Regions from separate parts of the Kitasatospora sp. NPDC097643 genome, predicted to be linked through region 1. Evidence: predicted binding sites of a transcription regulator. Region 1 holds the regulator's gene; the other holds the start of a gene.

The links. Region 1 encodes HrcA, which represses chaperone genes, less so after heat shock. Its sites were predicted from a motif close to TTNGCACTCNGNNNNNCNGAGTGCNAA; they were not measured.
Region 2: the regulator HrcA is predicted to act here: its motif matches at 5,918-5,944, upstream of groL (chaperonin GroEL).

The regions. Positions count from the first base shown of each region.
Region 1 covers NZ_JBEOSA010000050.1:8,236-19,677, forward strand. The annotation lists gene ABTY15_RS27250 (ABC transporter ATP-binding protein) at 1-1,182, opposite strand, end outside; gene ABTY15_RS27255 (ABC transporter ATP-binding protein) at 1,179-2,912, opposite strand; gene ABTY15_RS27260 (AMP-dependent synthetase/ligase) at 3,233-5,155, shown strand; gene hemW (radical SAM family heme chaperone HemW) at 5,216-6,445, shown strand; gene ABTY15_RS27270 (DUF3097 domain-containing protein) at 6,462-7,295, opposite strand; gene pspAB (PspA-associated protein PspAB) at 7,320-7,904, opposite strand; gene htpX (zinc metalloprotease HtpX) at 7,933-8,850, opposite strand; gene hrcA (heat-inducible transcriptional repressor HrcA) at 9,100-10,134, shown strand; gene dnaJ (molecular chaperone DnaJ) at 10,211-11,350, shown strand.
Region 2 covers NZ_JBEOSA010000013.1:81,926-93,367, reverse strand. The annotation lists gene otsB (trehalose-phosphatase) at 1-482, shown strand, start outside; gene ABTY15_RS11875 (alpha,alpha-trehalose-phosphate synthase (UDP-forming)) at 498-1,964, opposite strand; gene ABTY15_RS11870 (glucosyl-3-phosphoglycerate synthase) at 2,015-3,040, opposite strand; SAM riboswitch class I at 3,189-3,325, shown strand; gene thrC (threonine synthase) at 3,343-4,623, shown strand; gene ABTY15_RS11860 (MoaD/ThiS family protein) at 4,680-4,958, shown strand; gene ABTY15_RS11855 (cold-shock protein) at 5,561-5,764, shown strand; gene groL (chaperonin GroEL) at 6,101-7,723, shown strand; gene ABTY15_RS11845 (DUF8819 family protein) at 7,829-8,197, shown strand; gene ABTY15_RS11840 (HD domain-containing protein) at 8,357-9,052, opposite strand; gene ABTY15_RS11835 (PadR family transcriptional regulator) at 9,115-9,498, shown strand; gene ABTY15_RS11830 (hypothetical protein) at 9,495-10,463, shown strand; gene ABTY15_RS11825 (copper homeostasis protein CutC) at 10,550-11,236, shown strand; gene ABTY15_RS11820 (HelD family protein) at 11,321-11,442, opposite strand, start outside.

The DNA of each region.
Region 1 (11,442 bases):
GGACTGCACGAGGTTGGCCATGCTGGCGACCTGGGTGAGCGGCTGGCTGAACTGCCGCGAGTACTGGATGAACGCCTGCACGTCGCCGATGGACAGGGCGCCGCTGGCGACCCGCAGGCCGCCGACGACGGCGACCAGCACGTACTGGAGGTTGCCGATGAGCATCATCGCGGGCTGGATGATCCCGGAGATGAACTGGGCGCGGAAGCTGGAATGGAACAGCGCCTCGTTGTGCTCGCGGAAGGTCTCGGCGGATTCGCGCTGCCGCCCGAACACCTTGACCAGGGTGTGGCCGGTGTACATCTCCTCGATGTGGGCGTTGAGTTGGCCGGTGGACTTCCACTGCTGGACGAACTGCGGCTGCGCCCGCTTGCCGACCTTGGCGGCGACGACCACCGACAGCGGCACCGAGACGAGGGCGATGAGGGCGAGCAGCGGGGAGATCCAGAACATCATCGCCAGCACGCCGACCACGGTGAGCAGCGAGTTGACGACCTGTCCCAGGGTCTGCTGCATGGACTGGCCGACGTTGTCGATGTCGTTGGTGACCCGGCTGAGCACCTCGCCGCGCGGCTGCTTGTCGAAGTAACTGAGCGGCAGCCGGGCGAGTTTGGCCTCGACGTCCTGGCGCAGCCGGTAGCCGGCCCGTTGGACGGCCTTGGTGGCGAGCCGGCCCTGGACGATGCCGAAGGCGGCGGAGGCGACGTAGATGGCGAGGACCCAGAGCAGGACGGTGCCGATGGCGCCGAAGTCCATGCCCTGGCCGGGGGTGAAGTCGACGGAGGAGAGCAGGTCGGCGACGCCGCCCTCGCCGTGGGCGCGCAGTCCTTCGACGACCTGCTGCTTGGAGGTGCCGGGTGCGAAGCGGGCGCCGACGACGCCGGCGAAGATCAGGTCGGTGGCGTCGCCGAGCACCTTGGGGCCGATGACGGCGCAGCCGATGCTGAGCACGCCGAGGCCGATCACGGCGGACAGCAGGGCGCGTTCGGGGCGCAGCAGGGAGAGCAGGCGTTTGCCGGAGCCCTTGAAGTCCATGGACTTCTCGGAGCCCTGGCCGCCCATGAAGCGGCCCGGTCCGGCGGGGCCGCGGCGGGCGGCGGCGGCCTGCGAGTCGCTGGGCAGCTGGGCGTCGGGGCCGGCCGGCTTCTTGCCGGGGGCCGTCGGCTTGCCGGGGCTGGTCATGCCGCCTCCTGCTCGGTGAGCTGGGAGAGCACGATCTCCCGGTAGGTCGGGTTGTCGGCCATGAGTTCGTGGTGGGTGCCGGTGCCGACGACGGCGCCCTCGTCGAGGACGATGATGCGGTGGGCGTCGCGGATGGTGGAGACGCGCTGGGCCACGATCAGGACGGTGGCGTCGGAGGTCTCGCGGGCGAGGGCCTTGCGCAGCCGGGCGTCGGTGGCGTAGTCGAGGGCCGAGAAGGAGTCGTCGAACAGGTAGACGTCGGGTTTGCGGACGAGGGCGCGGGCGATGGCCAGGCGCTGGCGCTGGCCGCCGGAGACGTTGCCGCCGCCCTGGGCGATGGGGGCGTCGAGGCCCTCGGGGAGCTTCTCGACGAACTCCTTGGCCTGGGCGACCTCCAGGGCGTGCCAGAGGTCCTCGTCGGTGGCGTCGGGCCGGCCGTAGCGCAGGTTGCTGGCGATGGTGCCGGTGAAGAGGTAGGGCTTCTGGGGGACGAGGCCGATGCTGTCGGCGATGGCCTCGGGGGCGAGTTCGCGGACGTCGACGCCGTCGAGCAGGACCTGTCCGTTGGTGGCGTCGAACAGCCGGGGGACGAGGCCGAGCAGGGTGGACTTGCCGCTGCCGGTGGAGCCGATGACGGCGGTGGTCTCGCCGGGGCGGGCGGTGATGTCGATGCCGCGCAGCACGGGGGCCTCGGCGCCGGGGTAGCGGAAGTCGACGTCGCGCAGTTCCAGGTTGCCGCGGCGCAGCACCTCGGTGACGGGCGCGGCGGGCGGGACGACGCTGGAGGTGGTGGTGAGGACCTCGTCGATGCGTTCGGCGCAGACCTCGGCGCGCGGCACCATCATGAACATGAAGGTGGCCATCATGACGCTCATCAGGATCTGCATCAGGTAGGAGAGGAAGGCGGTGAGGGCGCCGATCTCCATGCCGCCGCTGTCGATGCGGTGGGCGCCGAACCAGAGCACGGCGACGCTGGAGGCGTTCACGACGAACATGACGGCCGGGAACATGAAGGACATCAGCCGGCCGACCTGGAGGGCGACGTGGGTGAGGTCCCCGTTGGCGTCGGCGAAGCGGGCCTGCTCGTGGTCGTCCTTGACGAAGGCGCGGATGACCCGGATGCCGGTGATCTGTTCGCGCAGGACGCGGTTCACCGTGTCGATCTTCGTCTGCATGCTGCGGAACTTGGGGCGCAGCGAGCGGACCAGCAGGACGACGACGGTGCCGAGCAGCGGGATGACGGCGAGCAGCAGGCCGGACAGCGGCACGTCCTGGTTGAGCGCCATGATGATGCCGCCGACGCACATGATCGGGGCGGCGACCATCAGGGTGAAGCTCATCAGGGCCAGCATCTGGACCTGCTGGACGTCATTGGTGGTACGGGTGATCAGGGAGGGGGCCCCGAACTGGCCGAGCTCGCGGGTGGAGAAGCTCTGCACGCGGTCGAAGACGGCGGCCCGGACGTCCCGGCCGAAGGCCATGGCGGTGCGGGCGCCGTAGTAGACGGCGCCGATCGAGCACAGGGCCTGGACCAGGGTGACGCCGATCATCACGCCGCCGACCCGCAGGATGTAGCCGGTGTCGCCCTTGACCACGCCGCTGTCGATGATGTCGGCGTTGAGGGTCGGCAGGTAGAGCGCGGCGAGGGTCGAGACCAGCTGGAGGAGGACCAGCAGGGCGATCGGTCGGGAGTAGGGGCGTAGGTACGCCCTGAGCAGTCTGATCAGCACTGGCACACTCTTGTCGTCGGCGGGTCGTTTCGCATCCCAATTCTCGGTCTTTGGTGCACTCGTACAGGAGATTCCGGCGGAGCGAGCCGGAGGTTTGTCAGTCCTTTGCCCGTTCGACACCGCGGTGGGGGTGGTGTGCCGTCTGGCCCCACCCCCTTACGGAATGACCGGTTTCCCCCTAGGCTGCTGATTGCCCCCTTGTTACTCATCGGTACCGTTCCGGTTAACCGGCACCGATCCGGTGAGGCGGGGCCCGGCGACCGCCCCCACGGGAGCCGCGACAATCCCTTGAGACGGCCACCCGCCCTCGGAGGTCCTCGTTGAGTTCCGCGCAGTCCCTGATCGACGACGGCAGTGCCGACCTCGTCGCCTCGCGACCCGCCTCCGTCGCCCATCTGTTCCTGGAGCGGGTCGCCGCGACGCCGAACGGTGAGGCGTACCGCTACCCGGCCCCGGTCGACGAGCACGCCGCGGACAGCGCCCCCGGCGCGGAGCAGTGGCGCTCGCTGACCTGGGCGCAGACCGCGACCCGGGTGAAGGCGGTGGCCGCCGGGCTGATGGCGCTCGGCATCCAGCCCGAGGACCGGGTCGCCCTGGCCTCCTCCACCCGGCTCGAATGGGTCATCGCGGACCTCGGCAACATGTGCGCGGGCGCCGCCACCACGACCGTCTACCCCAGCACCAACGCGGACGAGACGGTCTTCATCCTCTCCAACTCCGGCTCCCGGGCGCTGTTCGCGGAGAACGTCGCGCAGCTGGCCAAGGCGGTCGGGCAGATCGAGCAGCTGCCCGAACTGCGCACCGTCATCCTCTTCGACGCCCCCGCCGAGGCCCCCGAGACCGCCGGCCTGGACCTGCTCACCCTCGCCGAGCTGGAGCAGCGCGGCGCCGAGTACCTGGAGCAGCACCCGGACGCCGTCGAGAAGTGCGTCGCCGCGCTCGACAAGGAGCAGCTGGCCACCCTGATCTACACCTCCGGCACCACCGGCCGCCCCAAGGGCGTGCGGCTGGTGCACGACTGCTGGGCGTACGAGGGCCGGGCCCAGGAGGCCAGCGGGCTGCTGAGCGCCGACGACGTCCAGTTCATGTGGCTGCCGCTGTCGCACGTGTTCGGCAAGACGCTGATCTCCGGCCAGATCGCCACCGGCCACGTGATGGCCGTGGACGGCCGGGTCGACCGGATCATCCACAACCTGCCGGTCATCCGCCCGACGGTGATGGCCTCCGCGCCGCGCATCTTCGAGAAGGTGTACAACGGCATCGCCGGGAAGGCCCGGGCCGAGGGCGGGGCCAAGTACAAGATCTTCCTGTGGGCCGCCAAGGTCGCCCGCGACCACGCCCGGGTCGTCCAGGAGAACCGGATCGCCACCGGCGCCGGCACCGCCCCGCTGGGCCTGCGGCTCCAGCACGCGCTGGCCGACAAGCTGGTCTACGCGAAGATCCGCGCGGCCTTCGGCGGGCAGCTGAAGGGCGCGGTCTCCGGCAGCGCCGCGCTGGCCCCCGAGATCGGCTACTTCTTCCTCGGCGCCGGCGTGCCGATCCTGGAGGGCTACGGCCTCAGCGAGACCAGCGCCGGCTCCTGCGTCAACCGCAAGGAGGACGTGCGGATCGGCACGGTGGGCCGGGCGCTGCCGGGCACCGAGGTGCGGATCGCCGAGGACGGCGAGATCCTGCTGCGCGGCCCCGGCGTCATGCGCGGCTACCACAACCTGCCGGAGAAGACCGCCGAGGTGCTGGAGGCGGACGGCTGGTTCCACACCGAGGACATCGGCGAGCTCAGCCCGGACGGCTTCCTGCGGATCACCGACCGCAAGAAGGACCTGTTCAAGACCTCCGGCGGCAAGTACGTCGCGCCCAGCGAGGTCGAGGGCAAGTTCAAGGCGGTCTGCCCGTTCGTCAGCAACATCCTGGTGATCGGCAACGGCCGCAACTACTGCACCGCGCTGATCGGCCTGGACGAGGCGGTCATCATGCCGTGGGCCGCCGAGCACGGCCTGGCCGGGAAGTCCTACGCCGAGGTGGTCGCCGACCCGCAGGTGCACCAGCTGATCGAGGGCTTCGTGAAGCGCCTCAACGCCGACCTCCAGCGCTGGCAGACGATCAAGAAGTTCCACCTGCTGCCGCGCGACCTCGACATCGAGCACGGCGAGCTCACCCCGAGCCTGAAGATCAAGCGCCCGGTGGTCGAGAAGACGTACGCGGACGCCGTCGCCGCGATGTACGCGGGCGCCAACGAGGCCTGATCCGGCCCCGCTCCCGTACGGTCCGCGAAGGCTTCGCGGACCGTACGGGACAATGGGGGCATGCCCTCCGCACTCCCCGACGGCGAACCGGTGCCGTCCGACGGTTCCCTGCCCGCGCACGCCCTCACCGGCCTCGGACAGCGGCCCTTCGGCTTCTACCTGCACGTGCCGTACTGCGCCAGCCGCTGCGGCTACTGCGACTTCAACACCTACACGGCCACCGAGCTGCGCTCCTCGGGGGCGGTCGCCTCGCAGGACACCTACGCGGACAACGTGGTCGCCGAGATCCGGCTGGCCCGGCGCGTCCTGGGCGACGCCGACCTGCCCGTGCGGACGGTCTTCCTCGGCGGCGGCACCCCCACCCTGCTGCCCGCCCGGGACCTGGTGAAGATGCTCGCCGCGATCCGGGACGAGTTCGGGCTGGCCGAGGACGCCGAGGTCACCACCGAGGCCAACCCGGAGTCCGTCGACCCGGCGTACCTGACCGAGCTGCGCGAGGGCGGCTACAACCGGATCTCCTTCGGCATGCAGAGCGCCCGCCCGCACGTGCTGCAACTGCTCGACCGCCACCACACCCCGGGCCGCCCCGAGGCCTGCGTGGCCGAGGCCCGCGCAGCCGGCTTCGAGCACGTCAACCTGGACCTGATCTACGGCACGCCCGGCGAGTCCGACGACGACTGGCGGGCCTCCCTGGACGCCGCCATCGGCGCCGGGCCGGACCACGTCTCCGCGTACTCGCTGATCGTCGAGGAGGGCACCCGGCTCGCCGCCCGGGTCAAGCGCGGCGAGCTGCCGATGATCGACGACGACGTGCACGCCGACCGCTACCTCATCGCCGAGCAGGCCCTCGCCGCCGCCGGGTACTCCTGGTACGAGGTCTCCAACTGGGCCACCACCCCCGAGGGCCGCTGCCGCCACAACGAGCTCTACTGGACCGGCGCCGACTGGTGGGGCGCCGGCCCCGGCGCGCACAGCCACGTCGGCGGCGTCCGCTGGTGGAACGCCAAGCACCCCGCCGCCTACGCCCGGGCCCTCGCCGAGGCCCGCACCCCGGCCCAGGGCCGCGAGGTCCTGGCCGAGGAGGACCGCCGGGTCGAACGCATCCTGCTGGAGCTGCGCCTGGTCGAGGGCGTCTCCCTCGACCTGCTCACCCCCACCGGCCGCGAGGCAGCCGCCCGCGCCCTCGCCGACGGCCTCCTGGCCCCGGAGCCCTACCAGACCGGCCGCGCCGCCCTGACCCTCCAGGGCCGCCTGCTGGCGGACGCGGTGGTGCGGGACCTGGTGGACTGATCCCCGCGCGTGCGAGCTAGTCCAGCGGCTCCACCGTGGTGAAGTCGATCAGTTCCTCCACCTTCCCCAGCAGCTCGGGCTCCAGGTCCTTGTAGCTGTTCACCTTGGAGAGGATGTGCTTCCAGGCGGCCGGGGTGTCCACCGGCCAGCCGAGGCGGCGGCAGGTGCCCTGCTTCCAGTCCTCACCGCGGGGGACGGCGGGCCAGGCGGGGATGCCGACGCTGGCGGGCTTCACGGCCTGCCAGATGTCGATGTAGGGGTGGCCGACGACCAGCACGGAATCGCCGGTGACCTGGGCGGCGATGCGGTGCTCCTTGGTGCCGGGGAGCAGGTGGTCGACCAGGACGCCCAGCCGCCGGCCGGGGCCGGGGGCGAAGTCGGCGACGATCGCGGGCAGGTCGTCGACGCCCTCCAGGTACTCGACCACGACGCCCTCGATCCGCAGGTCGTCGCCCCAGACCCGCTCGACCAGTTCGGCGTCGTGCCGGCCCTCGACGTAGATCCGGGACTCGCGGGCGACCCGGGCCCGGGCGCCGCGGACGGCGATCGAGCCGGAGGCGGTGCGCCCGGGCGCCTTCGACGGCGCCGGGCCGGCCGGGCGGACCAGGGTGACCACCCGGCCCTCCAGCAGGAAGCCGCGCGGCACCAGCGGGAACACCCGGTGCTTGCCGAAACGGTCCTCCAGGGTGACGGTGAACCCCTCGGCGGTCCTCTCGCAGCGCACCACCGCCCCGCAGAAGCCGGTCGCCGCCTCCTCGACCACCAGGTCCCGCTCGGCGGGCACCTCCGGGGCCGGGGCCTGTTTCTTCCACGGCGGGGTCAGATCGGGTCCGTACTGGCGGCTGCGCATGGAGGCGACTATACGGACGGACCGTCAGAGACCCGGCGCGCCCCAGACCGGGAACCAGCGGCTGAGGTCCTTCTCCAGCCGCAGGTCGTTCCCCAGCAGCGCGTTCACCTGGAGCTCCAGCGGGCTGTTGCGCTTCTCCCCGCCGCCGGGCATCGGCGCGAACGGGTAGAAGGTGCCGCGCTTGTAGAGGTAGACCAGCGCCAGTGACTGCCCCTGCGCGCTCCGGAAGGCGACCAGCGAGCAGAGCAGCTGCGGGCCGAAGCCGTTCGCCTCCAGCTCGCTGTTGACCGCGTGCAGGTCGTTGACCAGCTCCGGCAGCTCCTCGGGGGAGTGCCGGGCGAGCAGCCAGGAGTAGCCGTAGTCGTCCTTGGAGGCCTCGACGGGCACGCCGCCGCGCCCGGTGTCGGCGTCCAGCAGCTCGTGGACCTGCTGCTCGACCTGGCCGAAGGCCGCGCCCTCGACGGCGGCGAAGCAGACCGAGCCGAGCCCGGTGGGCCTGAAGCCCGCCCCGGCCTCCAGGGTGAGCGCGGCGGACGGCACGCCGAACAGCTGGTCGAGGTCGGGCTTGACCGGCTTGGTGCGGCCGAACAGGGTGTCCAGGAATCCCACGGCGGTCCTCTCTCGACGGGAACGGGCGTCAGCGGCCGAGCTGCTCGGAGATCTTCGCCAGCTGGGCCAGCCGCTTCTCCAGCGTCGGGTGGGTGGAGAACAGCTGGGTGGCGGCGTCCCGGGCACTCAGCGCGGGGGCGAAGTAGAAGGCGTTGTACGGCTGCGCCTGGCGCAGGTCCTTGCTGGGGATGGCGGCGATCTGCCCGGTCACCTTGGTCAGCGCCGAGGCGAGGGCGCTGGGCCGGCCGGTGAGCTGGGCGGCGGCCCGGTCGGCGGCGAGCTCCCGGTAGCGGGAGAGCAGCCGGGTGAGCAGGAAGCTGATCGCGTAGACCACCATCGACACCAGCGGGATGATCAGGGCGGCGATGGCCGCGTTCTGGTCGTTGTTGTTGCGGCCGCCGAGGAACCCGCCGTACATCGCGATCCGGGTCATCGCCCCGGCGAGGACGCCGAGGAAGCCGGCCACCGTCATCACCGCGACGTCCCGGTGGGCGACGTGGGACAGCTCGTGCGCGAGCACGCCCTCCAGCTCCTCCGGCTCCAGCCGGCGCAGCAGGCCGGTGGTGACGCACACCACGGCGTTCTGCGGGTTGCGGCCGGTGGCGAAGGCGTTCGGCATGTCGTTGTCGGCGACCGCCACCCGGGGCTTGGGCATGTCGGCGAGCGCGCAGAGCCGGTCGATGGTGCCGTGCAGCTGGGGGTACTGCTCCGGGGTCACCTGGTGGGCGCCCATCGCCCGCTCGGTGATCTTGTCGCTGAACCAGAACTGGGCCACGAAGAGCCCGCCGGAGATCAGCACGATCAGCGGCCAGGCGCCGCGCAGCAGCGCGATCAGCAGGCCGGTGAATCCGACGTACAGCAGCCCGATCACGAACATGGTCGCGACCATCCGGCCGGTCAGTCCGCGGTCCGGCGCGAAACGGGTGTGCTGGCCCGAGCTCGACATCGCTTGCTCCTCCGTTCGCCGTCGCTATCGATGCTGCCACCCGGACGGCCCCTCGGCACCACCCCCGCGCCGGGAACTGCGGGCAGGATCACCCCGGCCGGGCCGTTCCTGCCGTCGGACCCGGGCCGTACACTGGCAGGTACGGTTTTGGCACTCGTGTGTTCAGAGTGCCAAGGCCCCGGTCCTCCGGGGGCACCAGCCACAACGGACACACAACGGACAACGTGCGAAGACGGAGGTGCGTGCCCCATGGCCGGAGAGGTCCGCCAGCTGGACGACCGCAAGCTCGCCGTGCTCCGCGCGATCGTCCAGGACTACGTGGGCACCGAGGAGCCGGTCGGCTCCAAGGCGCTGGTGGAACGGCACAACCTCGGGGTCTCCCCGGCCACCGTCCGCAACGACATGGCGGCGCTGGAGGAGGAGGGATACATCCACCAGCCGCACACCAGCGCCGGGCGCATCCCCACCGACAAGGGCTACCGCCTGTTCGTCGACAAGCTGGCCGAGATCAAGCCGATGACCGCCCCCGAGCGCCGGGCGATCCGGCACTTCCTGGACGGCGCCGTCGACCTGGACGACGTGGTCGCGCGGACGGTGCGCCTGCTCGCCCAGCTGACCCGGCAGGTCGCGGTGGTCCAGTACCCCTCGCTGTCCCGGTCCACCGTCCGGCACATCGAGCTGGTGGCGCTGGCGCCGGCCAAGGTGATGCTGGTCCTGATCACCAACACCGGCCGGGTCGAGCAGCGGCTGGTGGACTGCCCGGGCACGGTCGGCGAGACCCTGCTGGCGGACCTGCGGGCCCGGATCAACGTGCGGGCCGTCGGCCAGCGCCTGCCGGACGTCCCGGGGCTGCTGGAGGAGCTGCCGGCGATGGTCGAGCAGGCCGACCGGCCGACCGTCACCACCGTCCTGGCGACGCTGTTCGAGGCGCTCGCCGAACAGAACGAGGAGCGGATCATGCTGGCCGGCACGGCCAACCTGACCCGCTTCGGGCACGACTTCCCGCTCACCATCCAGCCGGTGCTGGAGGCGCTGGAGGAACAGGTCGTCCTGCTCCGCCTCCTGGGTGAGACCGCGGACGCCGGGATGACGGTCCGGATCGGGCGGGAGATCGCCTACGAGGGGCTGAATTCCACCTCGGTGGTGTCGGTCGGTTACGGTTCGGGCGACGAGAGCGTGGCCAAACTGGGTGTGATCGGTCCGACCCGGATGGACTACCCGGGCACAATGGGGGCGGTGCGAGCGGTGGCGCGGTACGTGGGTCAGATCCTGGCCGAGTCGTAGCAATCGACCGCCGTTAGATTTCTAACGGTGGTGTCCAGTCGCAGCACTACTACAGGCGGAACAAGCGGAGCATTTGGTGGCCACGGACTACTACGCGGTACTCGGCGTCCGACGGGATGCGGGGCAGGACGAGATCAAGAAGGCGTTCCGGCGCCTGGCACGCGAACTGCACCCGGACGTCAACCCGGACCCGAAGACGCAGGAGCGGTTCAAGGAGATCAACGCCGCCTACGAGGTGCTCTCCGACCCGCAGAAGCGCCAGGTCTACGACCTCGGCGGCGACCCGCTGTCCCCGGGCGGCGGCGCGGGAGCGGGCTTCGGCGCGGGCGCGGCCGGGTTCGGCTTCTCCGACATCATGGACGCCTTCTTCGGCGCCGCCGCCGGCCAGCGCGGCCCGCGCTCGCGCACCCGGCGCGGCCAGGACGCCATGATCCGGCTGGAGATCACCCTGGAGGAGGCCGCCTTCGGCACCACCAAGGAGCTCCAGGTCGACACGGCCGTCACCTGCACCACCTGCAACGGTGAGGGCGCCGCGCCGGGCACTTCGGCGCAGACCTGTGACATGTGCCGCGGCAAGGGCGAGGTCTCCCAGGTCACCCGGTCGTTCCTCGGCCAGGTCATGACCTCCCGCCCCTGCCCGCAGTGCCAGGGCTTCGGCACCGTCGTGCCGACCCCGTGCCCGGAGTGCGCCGGCGACGGCCGGGTCCGCGCCCGTCGCACCCTGACCGTCAAGATCCCGGCCGGTGTCGACAACGGCACCCGGATCCAGCTGGCCGGCGAGGGCGAGGTCGGCCCCGGCGGCGGCCCGGCCGGCGACCTGTACGTCGAGATCGCCGAGACCACCCACGCGGTCTTCCAGCGGCGCGGGGACGACCTGCACTGCACCGTCACCATCCCGATGACGGCGGCCGCGCTCGGCACCCAGGTGCCGTTGCAGACCCTGGACGGGCTGGAGGAGGTCGACATCCGGCCCGGCACCCAGTCCGGCCAGTCGATCCCGCTGCACGGCCGGGGCATCACCCACCTGCGCGGGGGCGGCCGGGGCGACCTGATAGTGCATGTCGAGGTGCAGACGCCCACCAAGCTCGACCCCGAGCAGGAGGAGCTGCTGCGCCGGCTGGCGGTGCTGCGCGGCGAGGAGCGTCCGTCCGGGCAGTTCGCGCCCGGCCAGCAGGGCCTGTTCTCGCGCCTGAAGGACGCGTTCAACGGCCGCTAGCCGTCCCGCGGAGGGGTGCCGGGACCGGTCCCGGCACCCCTTTCGCGTTCCCGTTCCGTCCGCGTTCCGCCCCCCGCCCCGGAGGTTCCCCG
Region 2 (11,442 bases), on a different contig from region 1:
GGGCGGCACTGCCCGGGGCGCTCGCGGCGGCGGGGGCGCCGGAGGGGACGTGGGTGGAGGACAAGGGGCGCTCGCTGGCGGTGCACACCCGGCGCACGGCCGCACCGGAGGAGGCGCTGGAGCTGTTGCGGTCACCGGTGGCGGAGCTGGCGGCGGCGCACGGGCTGGTGGTGGAGCCGGGGCGGCTGGTGCTGGAGCTGCGGCCGCCCGGGGTGGACAAGGGGGCGGCGCTGACCGGCTTCCTGCGGGAGCGCGGCGCCGGTTCGGTGCTGTACGCGGGCGACGACCTGGGCGATGTGGCGGCCTTCGCGGCGGTGGAGAAGCTGCGCGGCGAGGGCCTGGCGGGGCTGCTGGTGTGCAGCGGGGCGATGGGGGACGCGCCGGTGCGCGAACTCGCCGACCGGGCCGACCTGGTGGTCGCGGGCCCGGCCGGCGTGGTGGAGCTGCTCGGCGCGTTGGGGGCGGAGCTCGGCGTGCGCTGAGGCCGGGGGAGGAGCTCAGAGCGCGTTGAGCTGGTCGAGGAACCACTGTTGCGGGGGGAGCGCGGTGGCCGCGGCGGCGAGGCGCTTGGTGCGGTCGGCGCGCTCCTCGGCGCTCATGGTGAGGGCGGCGTGCAGCGCTTCGGCGGTGGCGATGACGTCGTACGGGTTGACGCTCAGCGCGTCCTCGCCGAGTTCGGCGTGGGCGCCCGCCTCGCGGGAGAGGACCAGGGCGCAGCCGTGGTCGGAGACCACCGGCACCTCCTTGGCGACCAGGTTCATGCCGTCCCGGATCGGGTTGACCAGGGCCACGTCGGCGAGCCGGTAGGCGGCCAGGGAGCGCGCGAAGTCGTCCTCGACGTGCAGGATCAGCGGCTGCCAGGTCGGGGTGGAGTACTCGGCGTTGATGTCCTCGGCGAGCTGCTGGACCTGGGCGGTGTAGGCGCGGTACTCGGCCAGGTCGGTGCGGGAGGGGTAGGCGAAGGCGATGTGCACCACCCGGTCGTGCCACTCGGGGCGGGTGTGCAGCAGGTGCCGGTACGCCAGCAGCCCGCGGACGATGTTCTTGCTCAGCTCGGTGCGGTCGACCCGGACGATGGTGCGGCGCTCGCCGACGGCGGCGCGCAGGGCGGCGAGGCGCTGGTCCACGTCGGGGCGGTGGGCGCGTTCGCGCAGGAACTCGGCGTCGGCGCCGAGGGCGTGCACGCCGAGCTGGGTGGTGCGGCCGGCGTGCGTGACGGTCATGGCGGCGCGGTCCACCTCGGCGCCCAGCAGCTCGGCGCAGCAGTCGGCGAAGGCGAGGGCCCAGCGACGGGTGAGGAAGCCGGCCCGGTCGGCGCCGAGGATGCCGGTGAGGACGGCCTCGCCGACGTCGTCCGGCAGCAGCCGGTAGTACTCCGGCGGGGCCCACGGGGTGTGCGAGAAGTGGCCGATCCGCAGGTCGGGCCGGGCCGCGCGGAGCAGGGCCGGGGTGAGCGACAGGTGGTAGTCCTGGACCAGGACGGCGGCACCGGGGGCGGCCTCGGCGGCGAGGGCGTCGGCGAAGGCGGTGTTGTAGGCGCGGTAGGCGCTCCACTCGGCGCGGAAGTCGGCGTCGAAGGCGGGGGCGGTGGGGGTCGCGTACAGCAGGTGGTGGACGAACCAGAGGGTGGAGTTGGCGACGCCGTTGTAGGCGCGGGCGAAGGTCTGTGGATCTATGTCCAGCATCCGGACGGCCTGTCCGCCGACCTCGTGCCCGGCGAGGTCGAGGCGGCCGTCGGGGGCCTCTCTGGCGGCCCGGCGGTCGGCGTCGCCGAGGGCCGCGCAGACCCAGACCGCGTCGGGGTCCTCGATGGCGGAGAGGCCGGAGACCAGGCCTCCGCCGCCGCGGCGGAGGGTCAGCGTGCCGTCGTCGGCGGTGCTGAACGACACCGGTCCCCGGTTGGAGGCCACCAGGACGGGTGCGGTGCCGGTCGCACTCGAACGTTCGGTCGTGAGATCGCCCATGGATGGTACGTTGCCGGGCCCCCGGCGTGGCAAACCCCTCCGGCGGGGCTTCAGTGCCGGGTCGCGTACTCGGGGACGGTGTGCATCGGGGGGCGTTCCAGGGCGGTCACCGGGTGGGTGTGGGCGGTGAACTCCCTGGTCCGCGGGTCGCGGGTGAACTGGGTCAGCAGCGGGTGGACCAGGTCGGCGGAGGCCTTCAGCCGGTGGGTGCGGTCGAGGCGTTCCAGGGCCGTGCGGTAGATGGTGGCGGCCATCCGGCCGAGGGCCTGGCCGTCCTGGTGCCGGTGGTGCCGGACACCGACGTCCACCTGGGCCAGCGCGTCCAGCCCGGCGATCTCCAACGCGTCGACCAGCAGGCCGAGTTCGACGCCGTAGCCGGTGGGGAAGGGCAGCCGTTCGAGCAGGGTGCGGCGGGCCGCGTACTCGCCGCCGAGCGGCTGGACGAAACCGGCGAGTTCCGGCCAGTGCAGGTTGAGCAGGGGGCGGGCGACCAGCTCGGTGACCCGGCCGCCGCCGGCCGGGTCGACGGCGACGTCGCCCGCGGCGGAGCCGCCCATCGATACTTCCAGGGGCCGGTCGTACATGGCCTTGACCAGCTGGATGTCCGGTTCGGTGAGCAGCGGGCCGAGGATGCCGGAGACGAAGTCGGGGTCGAACTCGCGCAGGTCGGCGTCGACGAAGCAGACGATGTCGCCGTGGGTCACCAGCAGCGAGCGCCAGAGCACCTCGCCCTTGCCGGGGGCGGCGGGCAGCCGGGGCAGGATGGCGTCGCGGTGCTCCACCCGGGCGCCGGCCTCGGCGGCGACGGCGGCGGTGGCGTCGACCGAGCCGGAGTCGACCACCACGAGCTCGTCGACCAGCGGGAGGCGCTCCATCAGCTCCCGGCGGATGGTGCGGACGATGTCGCCGACGGTGGCCTCCTCGTCCAGCGCGGGGAGGACCACGCTGACGGTGTGGCCGGTGCGGCGCTTGGCCTCCAGCAGGGTGCGCACCGGCCGGTCTGCCGCACTCCACGAGCGGCGGCGCAGCCAGGACGCCGCCTGCGGGAGGAGTGCGGGGGTCGGTTCGGCGGGCACGGGAGTCTCCTCGGCGGGATCGGGTGGGACGCGCCATCTCGCGTGGCGGACGGTCCCTTTCAGGGTTGGCGCCTTCGGATACAGTCTTCGTACAGCGGCCGGACCTTCGCACGCCGGGGTCGCCGCTGAGCACCACCACAACTTCACAAGCTCATCCAGAGGGACTGAGGGAACGGCCCGTTGACGTCCCGGCAACCTTCTCGCGCGGCTGTCGTCGACAGGCCCCGGCGGGACAGGTGCCAATTCCGGCCTGTGGCGCGGCTTGCGCCACGGGGAAGATGAGGAGAAAGGCCTCCGCCATCATGGCTCTCGACACCGTCGCACCCGCATCCGTTGACCTCGGCCCCGCAGCCGCGCTGTCCTGTCGGGAGTGCGGCACCCGCTTCCCGCTCGGTCCGAGCTTCGCCTGTCTGGAGTGCTTCGGCCCGCTGGAGATCGCGTACGAGTTCGGCAGCGAGGCCGCCGAGGAGCTGCGTAAGCGGATCGAGTCCGGTCCGACCTCGATCTGGCGCTACGCGCCGCTGCTGCCCGTGCCGGCCGACGTCGCCTCGAAGCCGAACCTGAACCCCGGCTGGACCCCGCTGGTCAAGGCGGACAACCTGGGCCGCGAGCTCGGCTTCACCGCGCAGCTGCACATCAAGGACGACTCGGGCAACCCCACGCACTCGTTCAAGGACCGCGTGGTGGCCTGCGCCATCGAGGCCGCCCGGGCCTTCGGCTACACCACGCTGTCCTGCTCCTCCACCGGCAACCTGGCCGGTGCGGTGGGGGCGGCGGCGGCCCGGGCCGGGTTCCGCTCGTGCGTGTTCATCCCGCACGACCTGGAGCAGGGCAAGGTCGTCATGGCCGGGGTGTACGGCGGCGAGTTGGTCGGCATCGAGGGCAACTACGACGACGTGAACCGCTTCTGCTCGGAGCTGATCGGCGACCCGGCGGGCGAGGGCTGGGGCTTCGTCAACGTCAACCTGCGCCCGTACTACGGCGAGGGCTCGAAGACGCTGGCGTACGAGATCTGCGAGCAGCTCGGCTGGCGGCTGCCGGAGCAGATCGTCATCCCGATCGCCTCGGGCTCGCAGCTGACCAAGATCGACAAGGGCTTGCAGGAGCTGATCAAGCTCGGTCTGGTCGAGGACCGGCCGTACAAGGTCTTCGGCGCCCAGGCGGCCGGCTGCTCGCCGGTGTCGGCGGCGTTCAAGGCCGGCCAGGACGTGATCCGCCCGGTCAAGCCGGACACCATCGCCAAGTCGCTGGCGATCGGCAACCCGGCGGACGGCCCGTACGTGCTGGACATCGCCCGCCGGACCGGCGGCGCGGTCGAGGACGTCACGGACGAGGAGGTCGTGGCGGCGATCCGGCTGCTGGCCCGGACCGAGGGCATCTTCGCCGAGACCGCGGGCGGGGTGACCGTCGGCGTGCTGAAGAAGCTGGTCGAGACCGGGCAGCTGGACCCGGCCAAGGAGACCGTCGCGATCAACACCGGCGACGGCCTGAAGACCCTGGACGCCGTCTCCGACGCGGGGATGACCGCCGTCATCCGCCCGACGCTGGCGTCCTTCCGCGACGCCGGCCTCGCGTCCGCCTGAACCCCTCCCCGACCCGCAGGTCCCACCCCCGCACGGCCGCACCCGCTAGGAGAGCCATGAGCGCCAACGTCCGCATCCCCACCATCCTGCGCACCTACACCGGCGGTGCCGCCGAGGTCGCCGCCGAGGGCGCCACCCTGGGCGAGGTCATCGCCGACCTGGAGAAGAACCACGCGGGGATCTCCGCGCGCATCCTGGACGACACCGGCAAGCTGCGCCGCTTCGTCAACGTCTACGTGAACGACGACGACGTGCGCTTCGCCGAGGGCCTGGCGACCGAGATCGGCGACGGCGCCAGCGTCTCGATCATCCCGGCGGTGGCCGGCGGCTGCTGAGCCGCGCCTGCCGAACCGCGCCCGCCGAGCCGCGGCGCGGTGATGTCGACGGCCGCACCGCAGCCGCTCACGTGGACGGAATTCCGCACTCCGTACACGTGGGCGGCTGTCCGCATTCCAGCCGCATTAGGGCTGGAATATTTGCGGGTCAAGTCGGAGTAGAGTGTGGCTCGGACGGGAACGGGGCTTCTCCTCGCCCCTCGCCCGCGAATCGCCCGACGGTCGTCCGGCCGGTGAGACCAGCCCGGCCAGGGCCGGGAAACATGTCAGGCAGATGTCAGAATTCCTGCGGGGATTTGGGTAATTCGTCCGCTATGTCCGGCGTGGAATGCCGAATTTCTCCTGGTTCCGCCCGGCCTGTCCCTTGCTGTGGCGCCGGAATTCCCCGTGGCTGGCCCTGTTGCAGAGGGCGTCGATCCGGATACATTCAGCGGCGGTCGACGTAATCACCCGCTCACCGGATGCCGTCCGGTGGCCCGGCGGAGGATTGCGGCGTGCACGGCTGCGCTCAGGGGGGGTTCCCCGGGCCGGCCTTCAAACCAGACCCGGGCCCGCGACCTGCGGGCGCGTGAAGGGCCAGCACAGCACTAGGGGAGTTCGGAATGGCTCAGGGCACCGTCAAGTGGTTCAACGCGGAGAAGGGCTACGGCTTCATCGCGGTCGACGGTGGTGCGGACGTCTTCGTCCACTACAGCGCGATCCAGATGGACGGCTACCGCACCCTCGAAGAGGGCCAGCGGGTCGAGTTCGAGATCTCCCAGGGACAGAAGGGCCCGCAGGCGGACATGGTCCGCGCCGCGGGCTGACCCCTTCCGCCCCCAGGAGCTCGGCGCGGCCCTACGGCTGGTGACCACTTCGCTTCTCGTCGGGCCCGTGCGACACGCGTCGTACGGGCCCGTCGGCGTTTCCGGGCGGCCCCAGCGGCGGCCCCAGCGGCGGCTCGCGGGTTGGCGATTGGGCTTGCACTCGACCACCCGGAGTGCTAATCATTGGCGTTAGCACTCACAGCGTGAGAGTGACAGCGGACCGGGTCGGTGAGGCCCCCGGGAGCGGTAGGGGAATGGACCCCCGCACACCAGGGCCGTCCGTCGCGGGCACCCCTTGGTCCGAGCAGTCGACCGTGTCCCGGAGGACCACTTCAGATGGCCAAGATCATCGCCTTTGATGAGGAAGCTCGCCGCGGCCTTGAGCGTGGCATGAACCAGCTCGCCGACGCAGTGAAGGTCACGCTCGGCCCCAAGGGTCGCAACGTCGTGCTGGAGAAGAAGTGGGGCGCCCCCACCATCACCAACGACGGTGTCTCCATCGCCAAGGAGATCGAGCTCGAGGACCCGTACGAGAAGATCGGTGCGGAGCTCGTCAAGGAGGTCGCCAAGAAGACGGACGACGTCGCGGGTGACGGCACCACCACCGCCACCGTGCTCGCCCAGGCCCTGGTTCGCGAGGGTCTGCGCAACGTCGCCGCCGGCGCCAACCCGATGGCCCTGAAGCGCGGCATCGAGAAGGCCGTCGCCGCCGTCTCCGACCAGCTGCTGGCCCAGGCCAAGGACGTGGAGACCAAGGAGCAGATCGCCTCCACCGCCTCCATCTCCGCCGCTGACACCCAGATCGGCGAGCTGATCGCCGAGGCCATGGACAAGGTCGGCAAGGAAGGCGTCATCACCGTCGAGGAGAGCAACACCTTCGGTCTGGAGCTCGAGCTCACCGAGGGCATGCGCTTCGACAAGGGCTACATCTCCGCCTACTTCGCGACCGACCTGGAGCGCATGGAGGCGACGTTCGAGGACCCGTACATCCTCATCGCCAACTCCAAGATCGGCTCGGTCAAGGACCTGCTGCCGCTGCTGGAGAAGGTCATGCAGAGCGGCAAGCCGCTCGTCATCATCGCCGAGGACGTCGAGGGCGAGGCCCTGTCGACCCTGGTCGTGAACAAGATCCGCGGCACCTTCAAGTCCGTCGCCGTCAAGGCCCCGGGCTTCGGCGACCGCCGCAAGGCCATGCTCGGCGACATCGCCATCCTCACCGGTGGCACCGTGATCTCCGAGGAGGTCGGCCTCAAGCTGGAGAACGCCGGCATCGACCTGCTGGGCACCGCCCGCAAGGTGGTCATCACCAAGGACGAGACCACCATCGTCGACGGTGGCGGTGACAGCGAGCAGGTCGCCGGCCGCGTGAACCAGATCCGTGCCGAGATCGAGAACAGCGACTCGGACTACGACCGCGAGAAGCTCCAGGAGCGCCTCGCCAAGCTGGCCGGCGGCGTGGCCGTCATCAAGGCCGGCGCGGCCACCGAGGTGGAGCTCAAGGAGCGCAAGCACCGCATCGAGGACGCCGTCCGCAACGCCAAGGCCGCCGTCGAGGAGGGCATCGTCGCCGGTGGTGGCGTCGCGCTGCTCCAGGCCGGTGTCGCCTTCGACAAGCTGGAGCTGGAGGGCGACGAGGCCACCGGTGCCAACATCGTCCGCGTGGCGCTGGAGGCCCCGATCAAGCAGATCGCGACCAACGCCGGCCTCGAGGGTGGCGTCGTGGTGGAGAAGGTGCGCAACCTCCCCGCCGGTCACGGCCTGAACGCCGCCACCAACGAGTACGTCGACCTGGTCGCCGAGGGCATCATCGACCCGGCCAAGGTCACCCGCTCCGCGCTGCAGAACGCCGCCTCCATCGCGGCGCTGTTCCTCACCACCGAGGCCGTCATCGCCGACAAGCCGGAGAAGGCCGCCGCGGCCGCCGGCGGCGGCATGCCGGGCGGTGACATGGACTTCTGATCCTGATCGCATTCGATCGGATCGGTTGATTCCGGATCGTGTGGGCGGTCCCCTTCGGGGGGCCGCCCACACGGCGTTTCCCGGGTACGAGCGGAGAATGGACGGATGGCTTCCGACGACATCGAGACCGACATCGAGACCGCCCTGCACAACGCGCGGGCGCTGATCCTGGCCGACCTCACCACGCGGGACGTGGCGGACGCCGCCGTCGTCTCGCTGGTGGAGAACGCGGTCACACACCGCCGGTGGTGGCTGGAGCAGTGGCCGGACGGCACCGAGTACGTGCTCGGGCTGGTCGCCCAGGACGTCCAGGACGCGCTGCTGGAGGCGTACGGGCGCTGGCCGCTGTGCGCCGACTGTGCGGCCGACGGGGACCCGCACGCGCTCAGCGTGGAGCCGGAGCTCGGGCCCGAGCCGCACTGGGTGTGCGGCAAGCAGGGCGTGGTGGTCGCGCCGGTGGGGCAACTCGTCTAGGGCGTGTCTTTCGGATCACGCCGGGCGGTCGCCGCCGGGGCACGCACCTCGACGGCTTCTCGTCAGTCGCCGATGCTCCGCATGGACTCCCTCCTCGGCGCCGCCGATGCACGCACCCCAACGACGCCCGCTGGTCCGACGTGATCCGAAAGACACGCCCTAGCCGGCCAGGGGGTTGGGCCCGGCGGGCGTCAGGGGGTCGGGCCCGGCGGGCGCCAGCGAGTCGAGTTCGGCGGCGAGGTTGCGGCGGGCGGCGGCCGTGAAGCGGGCGTCGGCGGTGGGGGTGCGGTAGAGCGCGGGGAGCGCGAGCAGCTGCCGCAGGACACGGGCCCGGCCCGCCCGGAAGTCCGGCTCCGGGACGAAGGCGTACTCCGCGCGGACGGCGGCCGCGTACGCCGCGTACGCCTCGGGGGTGCCGCCGAGCACGGCGAGGTCCGCGTCGCAGAGCACCTCGCCGTCGCGGTCGCCCGCCCCGGGGCGGTGGGTGACGGTGAGCAGCACCAGGCGTTCGACCTCGGCCACCCGGGCGGCGGGCAGGCCGGCGGCGGTCAGCGCACGGACCGCCAGGGCGGCGCTGCGCTCCTCGTTCTCCGAGCGGTCGGGCCGGTAGACGGCGTCGTGGAACCAGGCCGCGAGCCGGACGGCGTCCGGATCGTCGGCGTGTCCGGCGAGGTCGTCCACGTGCCGCAGGGCCGCGTGCAGGTGGGCGGTGGTGTGGTAGCGGCGCTGCGGCTCCGACCAGCGGCGCAGCAGCTCCCGCCCGTACGGCTCGGGGTCGGTGGTGGCGGCGCAGCGGTGCAGCAGGGCGGTCCAGTCGGCGAGCAGGGCGTCGGTCGGGTCCTCGGTGGTGGGCATGGGAGACATTCTGTCGGGCCGAGTGCTGGACCTATAGGTAGATCAACGATATATGTAGTCACATGACAGAACGCTCCATGCAGGAGCCCACGCTGCTTCTGCTCACCGCGCTCGCCGATGCCCCGCGGCACGGCTACGCGCTCATCCAGGAGATCGCCGCGATCTCCGGTGGCCGGGTCAAGATGCGCACCGGCACGCTCTACGGCGCCCTCGACCGACTGTTGGGCCAGGGCCTGATCGAGGTCACCGCCGAGGAGATCGTGGACGGCCGGGCCCGGCGCACCTACGCGCTGACCGACGTCGGACGCGGCGCGCTGGCCACCGAGGCGGAGCGGCTGCGGGCCGTCGCCACCGAGGCCGAACGCCGGCTCGCCGTGGTCCGGTCGATGGTGCGGGGAAAGGCAGGACCGCAGGGGCGGTCCACGACAGGGGGGAGTTTCGCATGACCACGCCGACGATCGGGGAGCCTTCGGCCGCGCTGCGCGCGGTGCTCCAGCTCTACCCGGCCCGCTACCGCCGGGAGCGGGGCGAGGAGATGGCCGCGGTGTTCGCCGACACCACCGCGGAGGCGGGCCGGTCCGCCCTCGCCCGGGAGGTGTTCGACCTAGCCGCGTACGGGCTGCGGGTGCGGCTCGGGCTGACCGGCGGCTCGGTGCCGGGGCGGGTGCTGGCGCTGGCCGCGCCGATGGTCGCCGGGGCGCTGGCCGGTTCGGGGCTGGTGCCGTGGGTGAGCGATCCGGACCACGCCTCCTGGCGGCTCACCTGGGACCACTCGTACACCACGTACGCCCTGACCATCGCGCCGCCGGTGCTCGCGCTGCTGCTCGGGATGGCAGCCCTGCTGGGGCGCTGGACGGCGGTGCGGGTGGTCGCGGTGCTCCAGGCGGCCTTCGGACTGTCCGTCCTGGCGCAGGCGTTCACGGGCCCGGCGTTCTTCGACTGGTGGTGGGCGGGCTACGTCGGTTCGGCCACCCTGCCGTCCGCGCTCTCCGCGGTGCTGCTGCTCGCGGCGCCGACCGATCTGTTGCCGCGGCCCGGCTGGCGCACCCGCGGGCTGGTGTTGGCCTCGGTGGTCGGCGGTGGGCTGCTGGTGGCGCTCCAGCGGTGGGACGACACCAGCTTCCCGCTGGACGTCCAGTGGTTCGCGGTGCTGCTGCTGGCGCCGCTGCTGCTGACCTTCACCGCGTTGCGCGGGCGGGTGGCGCCGGCCGCCGTGGGGGTCGCGGTGCTGTCGCTGACGACGTTCGCCAGCCTGTTCAACATCTGGCGGGAGGCGCGCGGGCTGTCGCAGCTGCTGCCGGTGGCGCTGCCGGTCCTGGTGCTCCTGGTGCTGGCCGCGATGGGCATGCAGCGGATCGGCCGCGGTGGCGGCGAGGGCGGCGACACCGGGGCGGGCCGCAGCGTGGCGTGACCGGCCCGGTGGGCTGGGGCTGGGGCGGTCTCGCCGGGGCCGGGGCGGTCTCGCCGGGGACCTGCGGATGTGGCAGGCTGTCCGGCATGTCTAGACCAATTTTCGAAGTCATCGCGCTGACCCCCCAGGACGCCCGGGCCGCCGAGTCGGGCGGCGCCGACCGGCTCGAACTGGTCACCGACATGGCCGCGGACGGGCTCACCCCGTCCGTCGAGGAGTTCGCCCGGATCCGGGCCGCCGTCCGGCTGCCGCTGCGCGTCATGCTCCGGATCCGGGACGGCTTCGCCCCCGGCGACCTGGACGAGCTGTGCGCCCGGGCCGCCGCGCTGCGGGCCGAGGGCGCCGAGGAGTTCGTGCTCGGCTTCCTGGACACGGACGGCGCCGTCGACCTGGCCGCCACCACGGTGGTCGCCGAGGCGGTGGCCGGCTGCCGCTGGACCTTCCACCGGGCGATCGACCACAGCACCGACCGGGCCGCCCTGCGGGCCGCCGTCGGCGCGCTGCCCGGGCTGGACACCTTCCTCACCTCGGGCGACGCGGCCGGTGTGGGCGCCGGGCGCGAGGTACTGGCGGCCGAACTGGCCCGCCGGGGCGAACCCGGGTACGACCAGCGGATCCTGATCGGCGGCGGCCTGCGGGCCGAACACCTCAAGGGCCTGCGGGCTGAGGGATTCGACGCCTTCCACGTCGGCGGCGCGGTCCGGGCCGGCGGCTGGCAGACGCCGGTGGACGCGGCCAAGGTCGCCGAGTGGCGGGCGCTGATCGACGGCTGAGCGTGGAAGCGCCGACAGCCGACGGTCGCCGTACCCGTCGTGCGGGAGGGGGCCGGTCCTTTGCGGGCCGGCCCCCGCGGCGCGCTACCGGAGCTGCTCGGGCAGCGGCTCGGTGTGCAGCACCGTCAGACCGGAGACGGCGCGGGTGAGCGCCACGTACAGCCGGCGCAGGCCGGTCCGCTCGTCCGGCTCGCCGGCGATCACCG